Regions from separate parts of the Actinoallomurus sp. CA-150999 genome, predicted to be linked through region 3. Evidence: riboswitches for the same ligand, from Rfam matches in the RefSeq annotation. Region 3 holds a riboswitch; each other region holds the start of a gene.
What was found. Region 3 has a riboswitch for cobalamin ahead of ACQP2O_RS41210 (putative cobaltochelatase). Riboswitches for the same ligand answer to the same signal wherever they lie in the genome.

Region 1 (6,042 bases), 240 kb from region 3:
TCGCGGCGGTGCTGTTGGTCCTGCGTGATCTTCGGGTGCTGCAGCGCTACCGGTACACCATCGGTGCGGCCGGCCTGTTCTTCCTGGTCCTTCCCGGTCTGCTGCCGTCCAGCATCAGCGGCGCGGGCGGCGCGAAGGTCTGGCTTCGGCTCGGCGGGTTCTCGATCCAGCCGGGGGAGTTCGCCAAGATCGCCCTGATCGCCTTCTTCGCCGGCTACCTGGTCACCAAGCGCGACGCGCTGTCCCTGGTCGGCAGGCGAATCGGCCCCCTGGCGCTGCCGCGCGGCCGGGATCTCGGCCCGATCCTGGTCATCTGGTTGATCAGTGTGGGCGTCCTCGTACTGGAGAAGGACCTCGGCCAAGGCGTGTTGTTCTTCGGCCTCTTCATCGCGATGCTCTACATCGCGACCGAGCGAATCTCGTGGGTGCTGATCGGCGGCGGGCTGTTCTCGGCCGGTGCGTACGCCGCGACCCAGCTGCCCTTCCTCGGCCATGTCAACCAACGGTTCGCCGTGTGGTCGCACCCGCAAGCGTACTTCGACGGCGGCTGCGCCATCGGCGCCAAGGTGATCAACCAGCAGACCCAGGCCGCCCTCATCCACGCGACATCGCAGACGAGCGACTTCGTGAGCAAATGCGCCGCTCTGGGCGGGCACTATGCCGACAGCGGCCAGCCCATGCGGGGTATGTTCTCCCTCGCCCAAGGGGGCGTGCTCGGCACCGGGCTCGGGCAGGGCCAGCCGTACCTCACCCCGGTCAGTTACGCCGACTACATCTTCGACTCCTTCGGCGAAGAACTCGGGCTCACCGGACTCATGGTGATCCTGCTGGTCTTCGCGCTACTCGTGGAGCGCGGGATGAAGGCGGCGCTGACCACCCGCGATCCGTTCCTGAAGCTGTTCACCGGCGGGATCTCCTTCATCTTCGCCCTTCAGGTCTTCCTGATCATCGCCAGCGTCACCGGGCTCATTCCCCTGACGGCCGGCGTCACCACCCCGTTCCTGGCCCAAGGTGGTTCAGCGCTGCTGTCGAACTGGGTGCTCGTCGCCATCCTCATCCGCGTCAGCGACACCGCCCGACGGCCCGCACCACAACCGATCCAGGACGAAGGCATGACGCAAGTGGTGCGAGCCACCTGAACATCACCGGACACGGCTATAAATGCTCGCTGCTAACGGCGGAGGGCCCGTTCGGCCGTTGCCCAGTTCTGACGTAGGCGGTCCAGGTAGGACTGGGCGACGTCACCAGGTTTAGCACCGCGGGCGAATGCCCTCATGGTGCCGGGCCCGGCGTTGTAGCCGAGAGCCAGCAACTCATTTCGGGTGTACGGCCCGGACCATTTGGCGGGCAAGTCGGTAGCCAGGTCGTGCAGATACCAGGCCGCGGCAGTGATCGCGAGGTCGGGGTCGTCAGGAAGTTCCTCCCAGCTCCGGTTGGCGAAGCTGCGGCCGTGTTTGACCTCATTGAACGCAGGCCGGTGCATGTCGGCGATGCCGAACGCGGCATCTGGCTTGATCTTCTGCCAGGCGCGTTCGAAGCCCGGGTCGTGTGGCTTGTCCGATTCGTTGTACAGGATCGCCATCAGCAGTTTCGGGCTGATCCTGGCCTCGCGTGCGTGCTTGATGACCTGTGCGGCAAAGCGCGAGGGGTCGTTCGAATCCGACGTCGAATCCGATCGGCCAGGAGCCTTGCCACTCGGTGTCGATGCGACGCCGGACCTGCCGGACCCGGTTGGTCGCATGCCGCCGGAATCATCTCCGCCGTGTTTCAGCACCCAGAACGCCGCGGCGACAGCCACGACCAGGATGACAAACCATCGCCCCGGATGGTCTCGCACCCAATGCCTCCCCGAATCCGCGCCGATCGATGCTTTACAGTCTGGCCCCCGATCAGCCTCATGCCATCGATCTCAAGGATGATGACGCCGGATTCGGAGGTCATACCCGCACCGTAGGACTGAGAGCTTCCCGGCCCTACGTCATTCCGGGTACAGCCGGCCACCGTGACCGCGAAGAGCCGATGAGTCGAAGTACGCTCGCCGAGTGACCGAACAGGTGCCGCGAGACCACAAGGCCCGCCGCTTGGAACAGCGTCGCCCACGCCGGTTGCGGGACGTTCATCCGACCCGGCGGGGACTGGTGCTGGCCTGGTGGGGATTCACCGCGACGTTCGCCGGGCTGCGCCTGCTGACTTGGGCGATCCACGTCCACGTCGCCGGCCTGGGGAATGTCCGGGTCGGTGGCGTGCACATCCACCACTACATCTGGGGCATCTTGGCGCTGATCGCCGTGGGAGCATGCGGACTCGTCGAGCGCTCCCCTCGCTGGCGCATGTGGATGGGCCTGGCCTTCGGCATCGGGCTCGCTCTTGTCGTCGACGAGGCCGCCCTGCTGATCGAGCTCAAGGACGTCTACTGGGACCATGAGGGCGGGATCAGCGTGGCCATCGCGATCATCGTTATCGGCGTGGCAGGTAGCGCTCTCACCCTGACTCGAGCACCACGGACCGAGGCCGAAACGGGCTGAGCACGACCCCACGATCCGGCCGCATGACCTACGGTACGGGGCGGCGACGCCGGTACCGGCAGCCGGCGTGGAGCCGAAGGCCGTCCAGCCCACGCGCCTTGCGCTCCCTTCGTGCACCACATCCAGGGACATGACCCATGCGCGTGGGGCACTACGAACCTGCGGTGACCTCCGGTGACGCCCTGCGGGGCTCACCAGCGGTTGTGATGGATCGCCGCCTCCACGGGGCGACGGTGGCGCCAGCCGTGCCGTTCGAGATCCGGCACGGCCTCCAGATGGGTGACCGGCCCTACACACAGCCAGGCGACGGGCCGGATTCCGGTCGGAATACCGAGCAGCTGACGCAGGTGCGGTTCGCGGTAGAAGGACACCCAGCCGACGCCCAGGTCCTCGGCGGTGGCGGCCAGCCATAGGTTCTGGATGGCCAGGCAGACCGAGTACAGTCCCGCGTCGGCGATGGCGTGTCGGCCCAAGACCGCGGGGCTGCCCCGGTCGGGATCGTAGGTGACCACGATCGACAGGCTGCTCTCCAGTACACCGTCGATCTTTATCCGGGCGAAATGGTCGGCGGCGGCCGTGGTGAGGGTGGCGGCGAACGTGGTGCGTTCGTGCTGGACGTGGTCATGGAAGGCGCGCCGTACGGCCGGGTCCTCCACGATGATGAAGTCCCAGGGTTGGGAGAGCCCGACACTGGGCGCGGCGTGCGCAGCCGTCAAGATCCGGTGGAGGACGTCTTCTGGTATCGGCGCGCCGGTGAACTGGGCGCGCACGTCACGGCGACGGTGGACCACGTCGTAGATGCCGGCGTTCATGGGCAGGCTCCCGCTGCGTCAGGCCACCGTGGCGGTGGCCGGTGGAGCGAGGCCGGTCTTCGGACTTCCGGATCGATGCCTGACCATCCGCCTTCCCGGCCTGGCGGCCAGTGGCTGCGCGTGCGCGCGTGGACGGCGGCTCCCCGGTTACCGCGGCGGGCCCGTGCCGGAATTTCACCGGCTTCCCGATTCTCCCCTCGTAGGGGCACCTCGCGTCATTCCATGCCGGCCGCGAGCGTACCAATCCCCGTCGCCCCCGATACTCGCGGCTCCTGAACCAGGTCGTCTCGACCGAAGACGCGCACCCGTACGCCGCGACGGCGTCGTCGAGCAGCGCGAAGCCGCCGGGCGTACTCGGGAAAGATCGGTGGTATTCGCCCGAAAATGGAGCCGTCCGTTGGTGAACCCGAACACGGTGGGATTCGTATGCCTTACCGAGGGGTCGGCCTACCGCCGATACCGCCTGCGTACGGGGCGAGGGGCCGACATTGGACCGCCGCGCCGTCGCGTGGAGGAGGTGCACGGACGACCGCCCTCTCTCTCGCCGCGACCGAATCCGTCACCGGAGGTAGATCGTGACCCGCCGGAGGATGCGGACCGGGGACCGGCCGGGCCGGGGCTCTGGACCACGCCGACCGAGCCACGCTGGAGCGGCTCGACGAAGCGCTGCGCCGGCACGTGCCCTCATCGGGAGGGACGTCCCGCAGCACCCGGTCGGCGCGCCGCTGGACCCGATGCCGCCCGCGATCTGATTCAGACCTAAGGAGAGCGATCTTGTCTTCGCAGTCAGGACCCGGCGAACGCGTGGAGTCGCTCGGTATCCGCCGGCCGGTGGAACTGCCCAAGGCGGACATCGAGGAGGCAGGAGACCTGGCGCCGGCCGGCGGCGCCGAGTCGGCCCACGACGGCGACCGGTCCGCCACCGAGGAGAAGAAGGCCGTCGAGGAGAAGAAGCCCGCCGAGAAGAAGGCCGACGAGAAGAAGGCCGACGAGACCGAAGAGCGGCCGAAGGACACACCGTCGGCGGCGAAGGAGCAGGAGGACCCCGCCCCGGCGACGGACGTCGCGGTGGAGGTCGCCCCGCAGACCGGTGCGGCGAACGCCGACGAGATGCCGCCGGACCGGCCGAAGAAACCCGTGCTGGCCGCGGTCGCGATCGGCGGGGCCGTCCTGCTCGCGGTCCCGATCCTGCTGATCGGCACGGGCTCGCGCCACGCCAAGAAGCACCCCGCCTCGGGGACTGCCGACAGGGTGCTGGCCGGTAACGGCCAGCAGCCTCCGCCGGGCGCGTACACCTCCATGTCCCCGTCGGCCACCCCGACCCCGACACCCTCAGCACACGCGACGGACAAGTCGGCGGCCCCCAAGAGCGCCGAGCCCAAGGCCTCCGGCAAACCCTCACCTCGCGCCCATGCGGCCAACAAGGGCGGTCCCTCGGGTAAAGCCGCCCGCAAGGGCGTTCCGGCGAGTGAGAAGCCGATGTCGGGCGGGAATCCGTTTGCACTCGAAGTGCATGCGCCGTACGACCTCAACGTGGGTAAGACCCTGCGCACGAACCGCCTCGCGTTGACCATGCAGACGGGCGGCGACCTCGTGCTGCGCGACACGAGCAGCAAGATCATCTGGTCCAGCGGGACGCATCACGCCGGTGCGTACGCCGAGTTCCAGAGCGACGGCAATCTGGTCGTCTACGTCAACGGCAGACAGGCGGTCTGGGCGTCGGGAACGTCCGGCCACGATGGCGCGACGCTGGTGCTCCAGGCCGACGACAACATGGTGATCTACAACGGCCACAATGTGACATGGGCGACCAACACCAACAGGTGAATCCGCGGTCGAGCGATACCGTTCGCGGAAACCTTCCCTGACCGGACGGCCGTCGAGTTCGCCGGTCCGACGCGGCACCGAAGGTGAGTGTTGAGCGGGCGGCGGTCGAGGCAGGTCAGGATCTCGACCAGGCGGCCGGGATCTCCTACTCGGGCACCTACGGCACGAAGCCGGCGATCTTCGGTGTGACCGGAGCGGGCAGTCCCGCCGTGACTCGCGCCTCAGAGTCAGCCCAAGCGTGGCGTGGGCCGGCACTCGAAGGCCCGTGTCGGCCACCCTCTTACAGACAAGACTGTGTGTTAGAGACTACGATGGTCCCTGGAACGCAGGCACAGTCTCAGCGGGAGCTGATGATCACCCGAGGATGACGCGATGAGTGAACGCGAAAAACTGCAGTTTCCGGATCGGTCGGTCTTCAACGGTGCGGCGAGCACCGTGTCAGACGGCCTCGAACCTCTTTCCGGCACCTCGAATCAGCTGGCAGGTCTCGGAGTTTCCGAAGCCCTCGTCGGCATGTGGCCCACCGGAATAGAGCTCGCAGCCGCTATCGGAATGGCGCTTGGAGTCGCGGCCGCAGCGCATGAGAATCACGCCAAAAGCGTTCAGACCGCCGCCGACAATATTTCCGAGGCCGGGAAACGGTACCACGCGACCGAGGCCGAGAACTGCGCCATTATATCTCATCTGGAGTCCATTATCCCCAACCCGTAAGACGAACGATTCCAAGGAGGTTCGCTCGTGCCAATCGCGGAAGTCGCGGAGTCGCTATTCGCGGCGATCAACTCGGACGCGATCATCGGGTGTGGTAGCGCCATCAAGGAAATATCAAGCCTGTACGGAACCCTGGGCTCCACCATCGATACCGCCCACCAGCAGTT
Region 2 (6,042 bases), 860 kb from region 3:
ACTTCGGTGAGGGTCCTGCCTCGCCAGGTGCCCGCGTCCAGGTCGGCCAGGGCGGGCGCGGTCGCCGCGTCGAGGCCGAGCGCGGCGGCGGTCTGACGGCAGCGTTCCTCGGGCCCGCGGTAGGCCGCCGTGACACGGCGCACGGTTCCCGCGGCGGCCGTGGCCGCTTCGGCGCCGTGCGCGTCGAGGGGTTCGTCGTCGGGGAAGCGGGCCTCGCGGGTGGCGCGGGTGGCCGCGTGCGCGATGAGCGCGAGCCGAACGGTCATGGGGCGGGTGACCTCCTGCGACGTTGACGGTGCCGAATTCTGGACGTACGATCCCGGCGAACGTGATGGTAAGAGGAAGCCGGTGTGAATCCGGCACGGTCGCGCCACTGTGTTCCGGCCCTGGGCCGGAGAGTCAGACCCTCCGCCATCTAAGCGCTCCACCCGTGACAGGGACGCTGGATCCCTTGAGGAGGCTGTGACATGACGACCCCCACGCTGCCCGCTCCGCGGACGAATACGACCCCGGTGGTGGTGTCGGGTACCCGGGCCGCTCTGTGGCTGTTCGGCACCGTGCTGTTCGGCCTGGCCGTGTACTACTTCATCGGCGTCGACCAGGGCGCGACCTCGGTCTTCGGCAACAACATGGCCATTCACGAGTTCGTCCACGACGCCCGGCACTTCCTCGGGTTCCCCTGCCACTGATCCGGCCCGCGACACCACAACTCTAGGAGTACGCCGTGGAACGGCGATTCATCCTGCGTGGGCTGCTCGTGGGCGCGGTCGGTGGAATCCTCGCGTTCGTCTTCGCGCGGATCTTCGCCGAACCGCAGATTCAGGCGGCCATCGACTATGAGAGCGGCCGGGACGCCGCTCAGGCGATTCTCGACAAGGCGGCGGGCATCACGCCCGAGGCCGCCGGCCCGGACATCTTCAGCCGCACCATCCAGGCGAACGTCGGCATCGGCGTGGGCGTCATCCTGTTCGGCGCCGCGATGGGCGGCCTGTACGCGGTGGCCTACATCCTGGCCTGTGGCCGCACGGGGAACCTGCGGCCACGGACGCTGGCGCTGCTGGTCGCCCTCGGCGGGTTCCTGGGCTTCTACCTGATCCCCTTCGTCAAGTACCCGGCCAACCCGCCGGCGATCGGCCACGGCGAGACCATCCGTGATCGAGGCGGCCTGTACCTGCTGATGGTCGGGTTCTCCATCGCGTTCCTGATCCTGGCGGTCTGGCTCGGCCAGAGGCTCAAGCCCCGCTTCGGGAACTGGAACGCCACCCTGCTGGCCGGGCTGGCCTGCGTCGTGGCGCTCGGCGTCGTGATGTCCGTGCTTCCCTCGCTCGGGCACCTGTCGGCGAACGTCCACGAGTACGGCCGGCACGCGACGGAGACGCCGCTGCCGCTGAAGAACCGGCAGGGCCAGATCGTCTACCCGGGCTTCCCGGCGGACGTGCTGTTCTCCTTCCGCCTGTACTCGGTGGCCGCACAAGCGATCATGTGGGCCGCGATCGGCCTGTGCTTCGCGCCGATGGCCGAACGCCTGCTCGCCCGTACGGCCGAAGGCCCCCGGACCGCGCAGGCACCGGTCACGGCGTAGGACACACCCCTGGAGGCCCTCGGTGGATCACCGCCGGGGGCCGTTCGGCGTGCCTGGGCTCCGCGATCCTTCTCGGCGACACCCCAATATCTGGTGGTTGTTCATTTCGACTGCCCCTACATGTATGGTTCTCGTGTTGCTGGTTCACCTGTGCATCGTGTGGCGGGTGTCGTAAGAGGGAACCCGGTGAGAGGCCGGGACTGCCCCGCAGCGGTGAGTGGGAACGACCGCCGTCAACAGCACTGGGCCCGACCGGGCCCGGGAAGCGACGGCCAGTAGGACGCGCCTGACGGCGTGCTGCCCGCGAGTCCGAAGACCTGCCAGTGACCCGTGCGCGAGAGCGCGCGGTCGTCCAGGCCTCGTGGGAGGGTCGGCGGCGGAGCCTTGTCGTCCGTGCGCGTCTTCTCACGAGGGTGAAGCCCACGAGGAGAGAGCACCGTGACACAACAGCTCATCGCGCCCCCTACGCCGCCCGAGGCCACGCTCGCGGCCGAGATCGAGCGCGTCTGCGCCGGATTGCCGGCGGCCGATCCGCTGCTCATCGCCGGAGCCGGTGATCTGGCCGAGGCCGTACGGCGGGCTGCCGCGCTGGTCGTCACCGACCCGGTCTACTCGACGGTGGCGGCCCGGCTGCTCGCCCGGTCGATCGCGGAGGAGACCGGGCCGGTGACGTTCACCGAGTCCGTCGCGGCGGCCCATGGGCAGGGGCTGCTCAACGAGCAGACCGCGGGGTTCGTCGACCGCAATGCGGCGGCGCTGGACGCGCTGGTCGACCACTACGCCGACGACCGGTTCACCTACTTCGGGCTTCGTACGGTCTACGACCGGTACCTGCTGCGGCATCCGACGACGCGGCGGGTGCTGGAGCGCCCGCAGCACTTCTTCCTGCGGGTGGCCTGCGGGCTCGCCGAGAGCGTGGCCGAGGCGGCGGAGCTGTACGGCCTGATGTCGCGGCTGGCGTACCTGCCGAGTTCGCCGACGCTGTTCAACTCCGGCGCCGCCCGCCCGCAGCTGTCCTCCTGCTTCCTGCTGGACTCGCCGCGCGATGAGCTGGAGGCCATCTACGAGCGGTACGGCCAGGTGGCCCGGCTGAGCAAGTACGCCGGCGGCATCGGGATCTCCTGGAGCCGGGTGCGGAGCCGGGGCTCGCTGATCCGGGGCACGAACGGGCACTCCAACGGGATCGTGCCGTGGCTGCGGACGCTGGACGCGAGCGTCGCGGCGGTCAATCAGGGCGGCCGGCGCAAGGGCGCCGCGTGCGTCTACCTCGAGCCCTGGCACGCCGACGTGGAGGAGTTCCTCGAGCTTCGGGACAACACCGGGGAGGACGCGCGGCGTACGCACAACCTCAATCTGGCCAACTGGGTGCCGGATGAGTTCATGCGCCGGGTCGAGGCGGACGCGACCTGGTCGCTGTTCGATCCCAAGCAGGTGCCGGAGCTGGTGGACCGGTGGGGCGAGGAGTTCGACCGCGCGTACCGGGCGGCCGAGGCCGAGGGCCGGTTCGTCCGGCAGGTCCCGGCGCGGCAGCTGTACGGGGCGATGATGCGCACCCTCGCCCAGACCGGCAACGGCTGGATGACGTTCAAGGACGCCGCCAACCGCGCCTGCAACCAGACCGCCGAGCCCGGCAACGTCGTGCACCTGTCCAACCTGTGCACCGAGATCCTCGAGGTCACCCACGACGCCGAGACCGCGGTGTGCAACCTCGGCTCGATCAACCTCGCCGCCCACGTGACCGACGACGGGGTCGACTGGGCGAGGCTGCGGGCGACCGCGCGTACGGCGGTGCGGTTCCTGGACCGCACGATCGACCGCGGCTTCTACCCGACGCCGGAGGCGGCGAAGGCGAACCGGCGGTGGCGGCCGATCGGGCTCGGCGTGATGGGCCTGGCGGACGTGTTCTTCCGGCTGCGGCTGCCCTTCGACTCACCCGAGGCGCTCGCGCTGTCCACCCGCATCGCCGAAGAGATCGCGCTCGCGGCGTACGGGGAGTCGGCGGCGCTGGCCGCGACCCACGGCCCGCACCCCTCCTACGACCGGACGCGCGCCGCCCGGGGCGTCCTGCACCCGGACCACTGGCCCGACGCCGGCCCGGTCCACGCCGCCGAGTGGGAGGCGCTGCGGGCCCGGATCGGTGAGGTCGGGCTGCGCAACTCACTGCTGGTCGCGATCGCGCCGACCGCGACCATCGCCTCCATCGCCGGCTGCTACGAGTGCATCGAGCCGCAGGTGTCCAACGTCTTCAAGCGCGAGACCCTGTCGGGGGAGTTCCTGCAGATCAACACCTACCTGGTGGCGGATCTGAAGGCGCGCGGGCTTTGGACGCCGCCGGTGCGCGACGCGATCAAGCGCGCCGACGGATCGGTGCAGGAGATCGAGGAGCTCCCCGCGGAACTGCGGCGGCTGTACCGCACCGCGTGGGAACTCCCGCAGAAGGCACTGATCGACCTGGCCGCCGCGCGTACGCCCTACATCGACCAGTCCCAGTCGCTGAACCTGTTCATGGCCAGCCCGACCATCGGGAAGCTGTCCTCGATGTACGCCTACGCCTGGCGATCGGGCCTGAAGACCACGTACTACCTGCGGTCACGGCCGGCCACCCGCATCGCGCAGACGACCGTCGCCCCTGCCCAGGAAGCGCTCATGTGCTCCCTGGAGAACCCCGAGACCTGCGAGGCCTGCCAGTGAGCACGTCAGGAAGAGACTTCACGAGCCTGCTCGACCCTGGGATGGACCTGACCCTGCGGCCGATGCGCTACCCGGCGTTCTACGAACGGTTCCGCGCGGCGATCCGCAACACCTGGACCGTGGAGGAGGTCGACCTGCACTCGGACCTGGCCGACCTGTCCCGGCTCACCCCGGAGGAACTGCACCTGGTCAACCGGCTGGTGGCGTTCTTCGCCACCGGCGACACGATCGTGGCCAACAACCTGGTGCTCAACCTCTACACCCACCTCAACGCGCCCGAGGCGCGCCTGTACCTGTCACGGCAGCTGTTCGAAGAGGCCGTACACGTGCAGTTCTACCTGACCCTGCTCGACACCTACCTGCCCGACCACGACGAACGCGTCAAGGCGTTCGCCGCGGTGGAGAACATCCCCTCCATCCGCGACAAGGCCGAGTTCTGCTTCCGCTGGATCGACTCCCTCGGCGCGATGGACCGGCTGCGGACCCGGGAGGACCGGCGGGCGTTCCTGCTCAACCTGATCTGCTTCGCCGCCTGCATCGAGGGCCTGTTCTTCTACGGCGCCTTCGCCTACGTCTACTGGCTGCGCTCGCGCGGCCTGCTCAACGGCCTCGCCTCGGGCACGAACTGGGTCTTCCGCGACGAGTCGATGCACATGGAATTCGCCTTCAGCGTCGTCGACACCGTACGCGCCGAAGAGCCCGACCTGTTCGACGAGGAGCTGACCGGGCAGGTCTGGGCGATGCTGGAGGAGGCCGTCGCCGCCGAACTCGCCTTCGCCCACGACCTGTGCGGCGACGGCCTGCCCGGCATGACCGCCACCGACATGCGCGCCTACCTGGAGAACGTCGCCGACCAGCGCCTCGCCCGCCTCGGCATGCCGATCCGGTACGGCACCGCCAATCCGTTCCCGTTCATGGAACTGCAGGACGTCCAGGAACTGTCCAACTTCTTCGAACGCCGCGTCTCGGCCTACCAGGTCGCCGTCGAGGGGACGGTCAGTCTCGACGAGGCGTTCTGACCTTCGCGTGGCGTGGCTACCGAACGCGGTCATCCTCCGCTTCGGGCTGCCACGCCATGCCGGGCACGACGAGCGGGCCGCCGGTGACCGGGTCCGGGACGACGACGGACGTCAGGCCGAAGACCTCCCGGACCAGGTCCGCGGTGACCACGTCACGCGGCGGGCCCTGGGCCATGATGCGGCCGGCCTTCATGGCGACGATGTGATCGGCGTAGCGGGCGGCCTGATTGAGGTCGTGGAGGACGGCGACGACGGTGCGGCCGCGCTCATGGTTGAGCTGCCGGATCAGGTCCAGTACTTCCACCTGGTGAGCGATGTCCAGATACGTCGTGGGCTCGTCGAGGAGCAGCAGGTCGGTGTCCTGGGCCAGGGCCATCGCGATCCACGCCCGCTGGCGCTGCCCGCCCGACAGTTCGTCCACCGGCCGTTCGGCGAGGTCCGCGGTCGCGGTGCGTTCCAAGGCCTCCGCGGTGGCCCGCTCGTCCTCTTCCGACCACTGCTGCCACCACTTCTGGTGCGGTTGACGGCCACGTGCCACCAGGTCGGCGACGGTGATCCCGTCCGGGGGCGTGGGCGACTGGGGCAGGACGCCCACGGTCCGCGCGATCTGTTTGCGGGAGACGTGGGCGAGTTCGGCGCCGTCCAGCAGCACCACGCCGCGGCGTGGCTTGAGGAGCCGGCCGAGGGCCCGCAGCAGGGTGGACTTGCCGCAGGCGTTGGGGCCGACGATGACGGTGACCCGCCCGTCGG
Region 3 (6,042 bases):
CCACATCGGCAGCGAGCCGGTGTAGCCCTGGATCACATAGACCGCGGGGTAGCGGCGGTCCGGCGCGTCGTCGTACCCCGGCGGGACGTACACCCACAGCGGCCGCCGGTGCGGGTCGCCGAGAGGATTGTCGCGCAGCAGGTCGCTCGTGAAGTCGTGTTCGTCGATGCGTCCGGCGAGCTCGGCCGACCAGGGCAGCATGTGGCGATCTTAACCCGACGCAGAGGGACCGCGGGAGCGAACTCCCGCGGTCGGCTGGGCATGAGATATGTGTCAGTCGTCGGAGCCGTCGATCACGGCGACCTCGACGCAGTCGGCATTGTTGGAACTGCGGCTGCTCTTGCGCCAGCCGACGTCGGTGAGATCGGGGTGGCCACTCATCCCCTGCTCTCCTCTCTGCTAAATCACCCCCGCGGGTACGGGGACGCACTCTTGAACTCGTCCGCCGCCGCCGCGATGAACTCGGCTGACTCGTCGGGTGGCAGCGCAGCGGCCCGCAGATGGTCGAACCAGGTCGTGTGACGGCGGACGTCCTTTTCCTTCTCGAGGAAGATGTTCCCTGCGGGACAGTCGATGTAGACGACGTCCAGGTCGGTGGGGTCGGGAAAGCCGATGATCGTGAAGGCCCCGTCGACGCCCGGGTGGGCGCCACGCGCGAACGGCAGTACCTGGATGGTGACGCCGGGCAGCTCGGCGGCCTCGAGCAGCCGCATCAGCTGAGAACGCATCACGGTGATGCCGCCGATCGGCCGGCGTAGGACCGCCTCATCGATCACGGTCCACAGCTCCAGGCGGCCGGGCTCCTGCAGCATGGCCTGGCGGCGGGTGCGCAGCGCGATGCGCCGGTCGACGTTCTCGGGGGTCTCGCCCGGCCGGCCCGCCTTGATCAGCGCGCGGGCGTACTCCTCGGTCTGCAGGAGACCCGGCACCAGATGAGTCTGGAACGTTCGAATGGACGCGGCGGAGGCCTCCAGGCCGATGTAGGTGTCCAGACCCGCGGACGTGGACAGCACCGCTTCGTACTCGGTCCACCAGCCGCGCTGCTGGGCGTCCTTGGCGAGCCCGAGGAGCTGGTCGCGCTGTGCGCCCTCGGGCAGCCCGTAGAGGTCGAGCATGTCCCGTACGTCGCGGATGCGCGCCACCGACTTGCCGGTCTCGATGCGGCTGACGCGTGACATCGAGCACTCCAGGTGCTTCGCGACGTCTTCGATCATGAGACCCGCGGCTTCGCGGAGCCTCCGCAGTTCCATTCCGAGCCGGCGGCGGCGAACGGTTGGACTACGGCCATCGGACATGGGGCGCCTCCATGGCGAGCGTCCTGCGGGAATGCCGAGAAGAGGGGGGAGTGGTGGTGGGCCGCGGTGGGTGAGGCCGAAACCCTCGGCCGGACCGCGGAAGGGCCGTTGAACTGTGCACGGGTGATGCCGAATCCGTCTGATCTATTTGTCCGAAAATACTTGCACGTCAAAGTGGGGGAGGACATCCTGACAGGGAAGGTCACTCACCGTTGCCATCTGGGCACCTTTTGCCACCGGATGGCACCCTACCTGTTCAACGCCCTAGGGCGTACCCCTTCCTGCCGTATCGTCCAAGCGCGAGAGGGGTGGCAACCCATGGCCGCCACTGCGGATTCCCCGTCCGGGCCGCGGCGCCGCCACCTGGAGGCGCTCGCCCGCGAGGTCGAGGCCCGCGGTCTGCGCGGCGTGCTGGTCGGGGCCGAAGAGCCGATGCTGCGCGTGGTCGAGCCGGCCGGCGGGCGGAGCGTGATGGTGGTCGCCATGCCGACGTCCCGCATCGCTTGGTCGTACCTGTGGGGCCGAGGCGGCCAGGCGGACGCCGCCGACCCCGCGCGCGCCGCCGAGGCGATCGCGCACTCCCTCGGCCGCTGAGTCGCGGCGGTCGCCGGCCGACTGAGAGGTCGCCTGCCGGCCGGCGCTTTACAAAACCCACTTCCGAACGTATGTTCGAACTTGTCGCCTGCCTTCCCCCAGGCTCACTCCCTGTCATCGATCCGGAAGGTGGGCGGCCCGCGTGGGCGGAGCGAGCGAAGGGTTTGTGGGGCGTGGAGACGCGCCGGGCGGCGGCCGATGAGCCGGGTGTACGGCGACCCGGTCGAGGTCTGGGTCAGCGACGGCAGGCCCTCGCGCTTCGTCTGGCGCGGCCGGCTCTACACGGTGCTGCGCGTCCTGGATCGCTGGGTCACCACCCGCGACTGGTGGCACGAACGGCACCCTGAGGCCCCGGAAGGCGCCGAGCGGGAGTTCTGGCGCGTCGAGGCCACCCCGGACCGGGCGATCGGCGTGTACGAACTGCGTCACGACCAGGCGACCGGCACGTGGATGCTCTCCCGCGCTTGGAACTAGGGATCTCAGGACTCGACGAGGTCGCGGATGGCCTTCAGGGTCGGTTCGTCCTTCACTCCGGCGATGAGGAGCGTGGTCACGGGGGAGTCCTGCCACAGCCGGAGGCGTTCCTTGATGCGGCCGATCGGGCCGAGCAGGGAGATGGAGTCGGCCAGCTCGTCCGGCACCGCCTTGATCGCCTCGTCGCGCCGGCCCGACAGGAACAGCTCCTGCACGCGTACGGCCTCCTCGGCGTAGCCCAGCCGCCCGATCAGGTCGAGGTGGAAGTTGCGGTCCTTGGCGCCCATCCCGCCGATGTAGAACGCCAGCGGGATCTTGGCGAACTCCAGCGCGGTCGCCAGGTCGTCCGTCACGATCGTCGTCACGGTCGCGGCGATGTCGAACCCCTCCCTGCGGCCCGCCAGCGACGCGCCGAACACCGCCTCGATCTGCGTCGGATCGACGAAGAGGGGCAGCCAGCCGTCCGCGATCTCGGTGGCGAGGGCGATGTTCTTCGGGCCCTCCGCGCCGAGGTACACCGGGATCCGCGGGCGTACGGGATGGACGATCGACTTGAGCGGCTTGCCGAGGCCGGTGACGCGGCCGGGAGCGTACGCCGACGGCGGCAGCGGCAGCGGGTAGTGGGGGCCGGCGGAGGTCACCGGCTCCTCGCGCCGCCAGACGTCCCGCATGATCCGGACGTACTCGCGCGTGCGCTCCAGCGGCCGGGCGAACGGCACGCCGTACCAGCCCTCGACGACCTGAGGGCCGGACGCGCCGATGCCGAGGGTGAGCCGGCCGCCGGACAGTGCGTCGAGGGTCAGCGCGTGCATGGCGGTCGCGGCGGGGGTACGGGCGGACATCTGGACCACCGCCGTGCCCAGTTTGATGCGCGACGTCCGGGCGCCGTACCAGGCGAGCGTGGTGAAGGCGTCGGAACCGTACGCCTCGGCGGTGAAGACGTATTCGTAGCCGAGCCGTTCGGCGGCCAGCACCGTCTCGGTGGCGTCCTCCGGATCCCGCTGCCAGTAGCCGACGTTGATGCCGAGCCTCATCCGCGCGCCTCCTCGAAACTAGAACACGTTCTATTCAAGCAGATCGACGTCGATCCGGCACGGGCCCGAGGCTCTGCGCCGAACCTGCGCTCTCCCTGCGCCGGACCCGCAGTGTCCCTGTGCCGGGGCCGCGATGCCCCTGCGTCGGACCTGCGGTGTCGCGGGCCAGACCGGATATGTCATGCTGTCTTCCGGCGATACGCGGAGGAACCCGGTGTGAATCCGGGGCTGTCGCGCAACTGTGACCGGGGAGTTCTTCCTCAAGAATGGCCACGGCGTGAGCCGGAAGGTCGAGGGCGGGCGGCGAGCCGGGAGCCAGGAGACTCCGGCCGCCGATGCCAGGCCACCTACGGGCGCGTTAACCCGAGGAAAGGACGACCACCGGGTGAACACCTATCCGTTCTCCGCCATCACGGGGCTGGACGACCTCAAGCTCGCCCTCCTGATCAACGCGGTCTCCCCGGCCGTCGGCGGCGTGCTGGTCCGTGGCGAGAAGGGCACCGCCAAGTCCACCATCGTGCGGGGCCTCGCCGCGCTGCTGCCGGACGTCACGGTCGTGGCGGACTGCCGGTTCTCCTGCGACCCGCAGGCGCCGGACCCGCAGTGCCCCGACGGGCCGCACGTCGACGACGACGGCACGCTGGTCCGGCCGGCGCGGCTCGTCGAGCTGCCGATCGGCGCCGCCGAGGACCGCCTCACCGGCTCGCTCGACCTCGAACGCGCCCTGACCGAGGGCGTCCAGGCATACCAGCCCGGCCTGCTGGCCGAGGCCCACCGCGGCGTCCTGTACGTCGACGAGGTGAACCTGCTCCACGACCACCTCGTGGACCTCCTTCTCGACGCCGCCGCGATGGGGCACTCGTACGTCGAGCGCGAGGGCGTCTCCATCCGGCACGCCTCCCGGTTCCTGCTGGTCGGCACGATGAACCCCGAAGAGGGCGAGCTGCGGCCGCAGCTGCTCGACCGGTTCGGCCTGACGGTGGAGGTGGCGGCCACCCGGGACCCGGAGGAACGGGCGGAGGTCGTCCGGCGGCGCCTGGCCTACGAGGCCGATCCCGCGGCGTTCACGCTCGGCTGGGCGCGGGCCGAGGCCGAGCTGGCCTGGCGGATCGGCCAGGCCCGCGCCAGGCTCTCCGAGGTCGTGCTGCCGGACGGCGCGCTGCGCCAGATCACGGCGGTGTGCGCCGCGTTCGAGGTGGACGGGCTGCGCGCCGACATCGTGATGGCCCGCGCCGCGATGGCCCTCGCCGCCTGGCACGACCGGACCGTCGTCACCGCCGCCGACGTCCGTATCGCCGCCCGGCTCGCCCTCCCGCACCGGCGCCGCCGCGACCCCTTCGACGCGCCGGGCCTGGACGAGGACAAGCTCGACGACGTCCTCGAGAACACCGGCGGCTACGACTCCGACGACGCCTCCGAGCCGGACGTGCCCCAGCCACGCGGGGGAAGCGAGCCGGACACCGGACCCGACCCGGACATGACGGTCGACTGGGACGCCCGGCGCAAGCCTGACGACGAGGATCCCGACGACCCCGGCCCGGACGACGGGCCCGACGGCCCCGGGCCGGACGGCTCCGGCCCGGACGGGCCCGGCGACTCCGACGGGCGAGACGCCCGCGAGGGGCCGCTGGTCGACATCGAGCAGGCGCTGTCGGGCGAGGGCGCGTCGGACGAGGACGACGAAGAGCGCACCCGGGTGGACTCCCCGGAACCCGCGCCCGCCGACGCCGTCTACCGGACGCGGGTGTTCACCGTGCCGGGCCTCGGCGACGGCGCGCCGGGCCGCCGCTCGCGCGCCCGCACACCGTACGGCCGGACGACCGGCGCGCGTCCGGGCGCGCGTTCGCTGCACCTGACCGCGACGCTCCTCGCCGCCGCCCCGCACCAGCGCGCCCGCGGCCGCACCGGCCCCGGGCTGGTGATCCGCTCCGGCGACCTGCGCGAACGCGTCCGGGAGGGCAGGGAGGGCAACCTGGTGCTGTTCGTCGTCGACGCGAGCGGCTCGATGGCCGCCCGGCAGCGGATGCGCGCGGTGAAGGGCGCCGTGCTCAGCCTCCTCCTCGACGCCTACCAGCGCCGCGACAAGGTCGGCCTGATCACCTTCCGGGGCACGTCCGCCGAGCTCGCGCTGCCCCCCACCTCCTCCGTCGAGGCCGGGGCCCGCCGCCTCGAGACCCTGCCCACCGGCGGGCGTACCCCGCTCGCCGCGGGACTGCTGCGCGCCGCCGACGTGCTGCGCGGCGAACGCCTGCGCGACCCCGCCCGCCGTCCGCTGCTCGTCCTCGTGACCGACGGCCGGGCGACCCACGGCTCACCCGCCGACGCGCTGCGCGCCGCCGGACTCCTGCACGGCGTCACCGCCGTCGTGGTCGACTGCGAGCACGGCCCCGTACGCCTCGGGCTCGCCGGCGGGATCGCCGCCCGCCTCGGCGCCGAGGTCGTCCGGCTGGAGGAACTGGCCGCCGACGCCCTCACCAGTGTCGTCAACGACAGCAGGGCGGCGGCGTGACCCCGGAACGAAAGATCAATCTCGACGATGAGTTCGTGACCGTCGTCGTACGGGAGGACTGACATGCCGCAGGGAAAGCCGTCGCAGGTGCCCGATGACGGGCTCACGACCCGCCAGCGCCGCAACCGGCCCCTGG

Region 1: another riboswitch for cobalamin. It lies ahead of bluB (5,6-dimethylbenzimidazole synthase); the one in region 3 lies ahead of ACQP2O_RS41210 (putative cobaltochelatase).
Region 2: another riboswitch for cobalamin. It lies ahead of ACQP2O_RS44975 (ribonucleoside-diphosphate reductase subunit alpha); the one in region 3 lies ahead of ACQP2O_RS41210 (putative cobaltochelatase).

The regions. Positions count from the first base shown of each region.
Region 1 is NZ_CP192063.1:9,145,124-9,151,165, reverse strand. It holds gene ACQP2O_RS42285 (FtsW/RodA/SpoVE family cell cycle protein) at 1-1,139, shown strand, start outside; gene ACQP2O_RS42280 (transglycosylase SLT domain-containing protein) at 1,172-1,837, opposite strand; gene ACQP2O_RS42275 (hypothetical protein) at 2,043-2,525, shown strand; gene bluB (5,6-dimethylbenzimidazole synthase) at 2,717-3,337, opposite strand; cobalamin riboswitch at 3,371-3,565, opposite strand; gene ACQP2O_RS42265 (hypothetical protein) at 4,112-5,164, shown strand; gene ACQP2O_RS42260 (hypothetical protein) at 5,537-5,875, shown strand; gene ACQP2O_RS42255 (hypothetical protein) at 5,903-6,042, shown strand, end outside.
Region 2 is NZ_CP192063.1:9,768,038-9,774,079, reverse strand. It holds gene ACQP2O_RS44990 (histidine phosphatase family protein) at 1-266, opposite strand, end outside; gene ACQP2O_RS44985 (CbtB domain-containing protein) at 468-689, shown strand; gene ACQP2O_RS44980 (CbtA family protein) at 725-1,582, shown strand; cobalamin riboswitch at 1,706-1,921, shown strand; gene ACQP2O_RS44975 (ribonucleoside-diphosphate reductase subunit alpha) at 2,021-4,273, shown strand; gene ACQP2O_RS44970 (ribonucleotide-diphosphate reductase subunit beta) at 4,270-5,292, shown strand; gene ACQP2O_RS44965 (ABC transporter ATP-binding protein) at 5,309-6,042, opposite strand, start outside.
Region 3 is NZ_CP192063.1:8,908,227-8,914,268, reverse strand. It holds gene ACQP2O_RS41240 (alpha/beta hydrolase) at 1-201, opposite strand, end outside; gene ACQP2O_RS41235 (DUF397 domain-containing protein) at 274-381, opposite strand; gene ACQP2O_RS41230 (helix-turn-helix domain-containing protein) at 405-1,250, opposite strand; gene ACQP2O_RS41225 (hypothetical protein) at 1,614-1,889, shown strand; gene ACQP2O_RS41220 (DUF6504 family protein) at 2,088-2,363, shown strand; gene ACQP2O_RS41215 (LLM class F420-dependent oxidoreductase) at 2,369-3,397, opposite strand; cobalamin riboswitch at 3,602-3,723, shown strand; gene ACQP2O_RS41210 (putative cobaltochelatase) at 3,783-5,906, shown strand; gene cobO (cob(I)yrinic acid a,c-diamide adenosyltransferase) at 5,970-6,042, shown strand, end outside.